One region of the Pontibacter saemangeumensis genome, then DNA from elsewhere that is predicted to be linked to it. Evidence: riboswitches for the same ligand, from Rfam matches in the RefSeq annotation. Region 1 holds a riboswitch; the other holds the start of a gene.

Region 1 (3,412 bases):
AAAGAAGGCTTCCCAATAGGGGTCTTTCCCATCAAAAGAAAACGCCTTCTCTTCGCCGTCCTCCACAATTCTGAACCCATCACCCTTCGCTGTCATCTCCCCTACCACAGTCGCTTTGATGGATCTGGAACTGAGATGACGGATAAGCGTCTCCTCTTTCCCTTTTCGTACCGCCATGACCATAGCGCCAGCCCCGACGCAAAACCGGTGGTCAATCTCAAACAGCCGCGTTATCCGGCGCTGGGCTTCCCCCACGGGAAGCGCTTCGTCATATAGCCTGAAACCGCAGCCGGAGGCTTGCGCCATCTCGCAGATAGCCCCAACCACGCCGCCCTCCGTCACATCGTGCATGGCTTTCAGCTCCACATTATTTTGTAGTATCTCCGTGGCAGCCAGGGCATCTTTCAGAGAAGAGGTCCGGTAGAAATTCTCACATCCTTGTTCATATACCTCTTTGCCCAGCCTGTTCTTCACCGTCTCCGGGAAGCTCATGGCCAGGATAGAAGATGCCACCAGCGCGGTCTCCTTGGTTACCACAAGCACATCCCCGGGCTCGGCCCTGTTGCTGGTGATGATCTCATGTAGAGGAGCCGTCAGGAACATAGTGCCTCCGCCCGATATGGTAGAATTCTGGCCTTCAATCTGCCCGGTGTGCCCTCCAGTGATGGAGACCCCGATATCTTCGCAATACTGGTGGATATAGGCCCAGTACTCTTGGAAGGCTCCGAGGGAAAGGCTGGGCGGCAGGTTGAGTACGAACTGCGCATACATCGGCGCGAAACCGGTAGAGGCCATATCGTTCGCCAGCAGGTGCACTGACAGCCAGGCAGACGCTTTCATACCGATGGAAGGGATGAGCGAGAGCGGGTCGCTGGAGACAGCCATCCCCAAGTTATTGCCCAGGTCGATAACGGCGGTGTCTACGCCAAACTTCGGCCCTACCAGCACTTCCTCCCGGTGATAGCCGCATTGCGGCAGCAGCACATCCTTGAATGTGCTGGCGGCTATTTTTCCTGAGTTGTCTTCGAAGGCACTCATTTCACGTCATTTAGCCGTACATGCAAGCCAAAGAAATCGCCGTAGGGCTGGCTCCACTGCTGCACCGGGAACCACTTCGGAAGACCAGTGGCTGTCCACTCTATCGTATAATCACGTCCCTTAAGGGCTTCATCAATTACGGCAGTAAGTTTAGCGGGCGTGTAGAAAGTGGCGGTGACGTAAAAGGGGTTCTTGCCAAACGCTTGCTGGATTCTTCTCCTGGCCACCTTCGGGGAGTTCCGGTTCATCATCCCGAACACGATGCCGTATTTGCCGACGCGCACCGCTTCCCGGATCACCTTTACGGGATCTTTGTAGTATTCGAACGTAGTGATGAAAGCCAGGGAGTCGAACGTGTGGTCCTTGAACGGCATGTGGTGGGAGTCGGCCAGCACAAGGTCTCCGTCGAATAGATGAGCGCCCTGCCCCAGCATGAAGGGGGAGATATCGCCGCCGCTGGCCTCGATGCCGATCTCTTTCCACCAGCGGGTGAAGCGGGTGGTGCCACAGCCGAACTCCAGCAGGGTTTTCACCCGCCCGTCTTTTTTGATAAGATCGCCGATGACTTTCTTCTGCCAGACTTCGGCGCGTTTGTAGCGGCCCTCATACCAGAGTTCATAGGTGTCGGTATGGTCGCGGTTAAAGAACCACTCCTCGCGGCCCTGCCATTTGCGCAGGTTTTGCGTAACGAGGTCGAATTTTTGTTGTTGAAGATTGCTCATGGCAGGTATTTTTAAGGTTAAAAATAGCCTGACGAGAAAAGCAGATAGGGAATGGCGGGAGAGCAACGCAAAAGGTGCTCAGATAATTTACATTCCTACGCTGGCATTATCCAGATCAGGTGCAGGGTATGATCTCAGCCTGACATTTTATCAAGCACCCCTTGTATGATAGGTGAAGGTATGAAAATTTTATAAAAGTGCCGAATTAAATAAAATGTCCGCACCCGCTTGCCGCGCCTGCCGCCTATACGGAAAAGCCTGCAGACATAGTGGTCTGCCCGGGTTTGAAAAGGTAAAGGGATGGGTGAGACTCCGGGCGGTGCTGCCGGCAAATTACACTGGCTAAATCATGATATAATGCGTAATATTGCACCAGCAAAACAATCTTAATTTAGAAGCATACCCATGAAAAAATCATTTATCGGCTTTGTACTTTCTGCCGCCCTTTTATTCGGTGCCGGAGCTACGCAGGCGCAGGGCATTAAAATGCCGGCAGCAAGCCCTTCCCAGAAAGTGGAGCAGGCAGTAGGCCTTTCCACGGTAACCCTCGACTATTCCCGCCCTTCTGCCAAAGGCCGCACTATTTTCGGCGACCTGGTGCCTTACGGCAAAGTGTGGCGCACCGGCGCGAACAACTCCACGGTAATCAAGTTTTCAGATGACGTGACCATCGAGGGAAAGAAAATTCCAGCCGGAGAGTACGCCATCCTCACCATCCCGAACCAGGACGAGTGGACGGTTATCCTGTCTAAAAACACCAAGCTGGGAGGCAACGTGGCGGACTACAAGCAGGAGGAAGACCAGGCGCGCTTCACCGTGAAGCCGCAGCAGAACCCGCGCAAGGTGGAGTCCTTCACTATCAACTTCGCGAACCTGAAAACGGATGCTGCGGATGTGGAAATCCTCTGGGACAACACCATCGTGCCCTTCACTGTCAAAACCGATGTAGATAACAAGGTGATGGCCCAGATCCAGAAGGAGGCGATCGACAACGCGAACGCAGATCCGAATGTATATGCCGCCGCCGCCAACTACTACCTCGAAACCAACCGCGACCTGAAGCAGGCCCTCACCTGGATGAAGAAGGCCAACGCCAAAGACCCTAAGTTCTGGAACCTGCACGCGCAAGCCAAGATCGAGGCAAAGATGAAGGACTACAAGAGCGCCATCAAGACGGCTGAGAAATCAATCGAGCTGGCGCAGCAGGCCAAGAACCAGGACTACGTGGCCCTGAACCAGAAAGCGATCGCCGACTGGAAGAAGATGAAATAAAGCCTAAGCCGCTTTCATCGTATATAAAGCCTCCGGGGAAGTGTTTCCCGGGGGCTTTTTTATCCCTTTACATTTAAGACCACAGCTACCGTGCAAGAGGAAAAACAACATTCGGAGGAGCACCTGGGCCCGGCCCGGGAGTATTGGTGGAACGAGGATTACCTGGAGTTGCTGGCGAAGCGTTTATATATAGAATACTGCCAGACGCTGGTGGACATCGGCTGCGGCAAGGGCATGATGGGCTTCAAGTTCTCGAGGTATATGCCCCCCGGCGCCAAGGTTTACGGCGTGGATTACGAGCCGGGCTATATAGAGGAGGCCCGGCAGCGGGCGCAGAGCCAGTTCGGCCACAACAGCATCGACTATGAGTTCAGGGTCGG
Region 2 (3,412 bases), on a different contig from region 1:
GTGAAGAAAGACGAGGACCTGGAGCTGATCTGGGTCGCCGACCCCGCGGTCTGGGCGGCTCATGCGCCCAACCTGTTCCCGATTGTAGGGGAATTGCCGAACCAGCAGTATACCTACAACGGCAAAACCTACCACATGAAACGCCACGGCTTTGCCCGCCGCAGCGAGTTTAAACTGGTGGAAGAGCACCACGAAAAGCTGGTGTTCGAGCTAACCTCCAGCGAGGAGACGCTGGCGCAGTACCCGTTTAAGTTCAGGCTTCTGATCGCGTACCGGCTGGAGCAGAACGCGCTCTCCGTTACCTACCAGGTCACCAACACCGACCACGAGAAAATGTACTTCGCGGTAGGCGGGCACCCCGGCTTTAACGTGCCCCTGTACCCGAACGAGCGATACGAAGACTATTACCTGGAGTTTGAAAAGGAGGAAACCGCCAGCCGCCACCTGCTGAGCGACCAGGGCCTGCTGAACGGCGACACGGAGCGCCTGCTGGAGCAAACCAACATCCTGCCCCTCGACCGCAGCTTGTTCGACAAGGACGCTGTTGTGCTGGAGCGCCTGAATTCGGAGAAAGTGACGCTGGCGAGCCGTTCCAATCCGCGCCGGCTTGAGATGTCCTTCGAGGGCTTCCCGTACTTTGGGATCTGGGCCAAGCCGGGTCCTGCACCCTATGTTTGCCTGGAGCCCTGGTGCGGCATCGCCAGCAGGGTGGGAGACAGCGGTGAGTTGCAGGAGAAGGAAGGCATGAACGAGCTGCGCCCCGGGCAGATTTTTGAGCGCACGTTTACTGTTACCGTGCTCTAAAACGTACGGTTATATATAACGGGCGCGGCCCCCACTGAATTGATCAATTCAGTGGGGGCCGCGCTCGTTACGGGGCCGCGCTTAATGCAGCGAAGGCTCCGGAAACTTGGGTACTTTGATATTTCTGAAATCGTACTTCGGCTCAAAATCATTCAAGGGCAGTGATATGCCGGGTGGCAGGTCCAGGTCTGGCAAATCGTCGCCAAGCGGCTCGCCTCCGTCATCGTCGTTGTCAGTGGATGGTGGGCGGTTAAATCTCTTGCGCGGAGCGAATGCATAGTAGGCCAGTATGGTTAAAAGGGCTACGGTGTACAAAATGCTGATCATCATCGCGGTATAAGGTTAATACATTCCTGAGTTATGGTGTTTGTGCTACGGCAGAAAGTTCGCGCTCACTGGGCGAACAGCACGCTGCCCCGATAGTTTTTACAACGTACTTTTGCCCTAACTGGTTATCTGTAAAGGCAAATTTTGAGCAGGTGTTCAGCAGCAGCAGCGAAAACCTTTTTGGGGTGCCCTGAATCTTGCTTTGCATCAGAGCCAAAAGCCTCTTATCTTTGAGGGAGTTTAGGGGTGCCTTAATATAACGGGCTGAGATCATACCCATTGAACCTGATCCGGGTAATGCCGGCGAAGGGAAAACACGGTAAGGGAAATTTAACAGGATGCTAACCCCTGGCAGTCCTGTATGTTTCACCAATTCATTTCAAAACAATGCGTAATTTTTTGATTGCAGTGGCAGCTATGCTGTTGCCCTTGCAGCTGCTTGCCCAGTATCAACTGAGCGGGCGCGTAACCAGTGCAGCCCAGGGCGAGGCCCTGGCCGGAGCCAACGTGGTGCTGGAGAACACCGGCACAGGCGTGCCTGCAGGGGCCAACGGCACCTTCTCCTTCCCAAACCTGCCCGCCGGAAACTATACTCTGAGGGTGAGTTACCTCGGTTTCGAGCAGAAGCGGGTAGCGGTGGCCCTCGAGCAGGACACGGAGATAACCGTGGCGCTGCAGCCGCAGGCCCTCCGGGCGAGCGAGGTAGTGGTGCAGGCCACCCGCGCCGACGAGCGCACCGGAACAACCTTCACGAACGTGACCCAGGAGGAGATCGCCGCGCGTAACTTCGGGCAGGACCTGCCTTATTTGCTGGAGCAGGTACCCTCGGTGGTGGTGAACTCTGATGCTGGCGCAGGCGTAGGCTATACCGGCATCCGCATCCGGGGCTCCGACATCACCCGCATCAACGTGACGGTAAACGGCATCCCGATAAATGATGCGGAGAGCCATGGCGTGTTCTTTGTGAACATGCCGGACTTTGCCTCCTCGGTGCAGGACATACAGGTGCAGCGCGGGGTCGGGACCTCTACCAACGGGGCCGGTGCCTTTGGGGCCAGCCTCAACATCCAGACGCAGCAGGTGCGGCGCGAGGCCTATGCCGAAACAGACCACACCTACGGCTCCTTCGACACCTGGCGCAACAACGTGCGCTTCGGCACCGGCCTGATCAACGGAAAGTTCGCCTTCGACGGCCGCCTGTCACGCATTAAATCGGATGGGTATGTAGACCGTGCCTCTTCTGATCTCAAATCCTTCTATTTTTCGGGTGGCTATTACGGCGATAAAACCTCCGTCAAGTTCATCACTTTCTCCGGCAAAGAACAGACCTACCAGGCCTGGTACGGCACGCCCGAGGCGCTGGTATATGGCAACGCCGCCGACCTGCAAGCCTATATAAACCGCAACTATATAGGAGGCGCTGACTCTGCCAACCTCGTCAACTCGGGCCGCCGCTACAACTACTACACCTACGACAACGAGACGGACAATTACCAGCAGGATCACTACCAATTGCACCTGTCGCATGATTTTATGCCGGGCCTGAGCTTTTCGGGTGCGCTGCATTATACCTACGGGCGTGGCTATTATGAACAGTTCCGTGCAGACGATGACCTGGCAGATTATGGCCTGGCAGACGTGATGATCGGCGGCGATACCGTCTCCACCACCGACCTTATCCGCCGCCGCTGGCTTGATAACGACTTCTACGGCGTAACCTATGCATTGCAGTACAACCCGGATAACCGCCTGAACGCCACGCTGGGCGGCGCCTGGAACAGGTATGACGGGCGTCACTTCGGGGAGATTATCTGGGCGCGCTTTGCCTCCACCTCCAACATCCGGGACCATTACTACGACAACGACGGCCAGAAAACCGACTTCAACATCTTTGCGAAGGTGAACTATGGCCTGACGGAGAAGCTGTTTGTGTTCGGCGACCTGCAGTTGCGGAAAGTGAATTACGCTTTCCTTGGCTTCGACCATAACCTGTCCAACATCACGCAGGAGGCAGACTATACCTTCTGGAACCCAAAGGCCGGGGTAACCTATAACCTGCAGCCGGGGCACCAGTTATATGCCTCCTACGCAATAGGGAACCGGGAGCCCGTGCGCGACGATTTCACGGAATCCTCGCCCAGCAGCCGGCCGAAGCATGAAACGCTGCGCAACGTGGAGGCAGGATACCGTGGCCATATGGCCTTAACAGAACTCGCCGGGCAGTCGCTCTCAGCGGACGTGGAGTTGAACTACTTCTATATGAATTACAAAAACCAGCTGG

Evidence for each region. Region 1 has a riboswitch for thiamine pyrophosphate ahead of ABD920_RS19385 (class I SAM-dependent methyltransferase). Riboswitches for the same ligand answer to the same signal wherever they lie in the genome.
Region 2: another riboswitch for thiamine pyrophosphate. It lies ahead of ABD920_RS11340 (TonB-dependent receptor); the one in region 1 lies ahead of ABD920_RS19385 (class I SAM-dependent methyltransferase).

What each region holds. Positions count from the first base shown of each region.
Region 1 is NZ_BAABHC010000029.1:217,728-221,139, forward strand. It holds gene ABD920_RS19380 (AIR synthase-related protein) at 1-1,038, opposite strand, end outside; gene ABD920_RS19385 (class I SAM-dependent methyltransferase) at 1,035-1,760, opposite strand; TPP riboswitch at 1,836-1,932, opposite strand; gene ABD920_RS19390 (DUF2911 domain-containing protein) at 2,166-3,032, shown strand; gene ABD920_RS19395 (class I SAM-dependent methyltransferase) at 3,123-3,412, shown strand, end outside.
Region 2 is NZ_BAABHC010000014.1:194,565-197,976, reverse strand. It holds gene ABD920_RS11350 (aldose 1-epimerase family protein) at 1-804, shown strand, start outside; gene ABD920_RS11345 (hypothetical protein) at 886-1,134, opposite strand; TPP riboswitch at 1,364-1,460, shown strand; gene ABD920_RS11340 (TonB-dependent receptor) at 1,519-3,412, shown strand, end outside.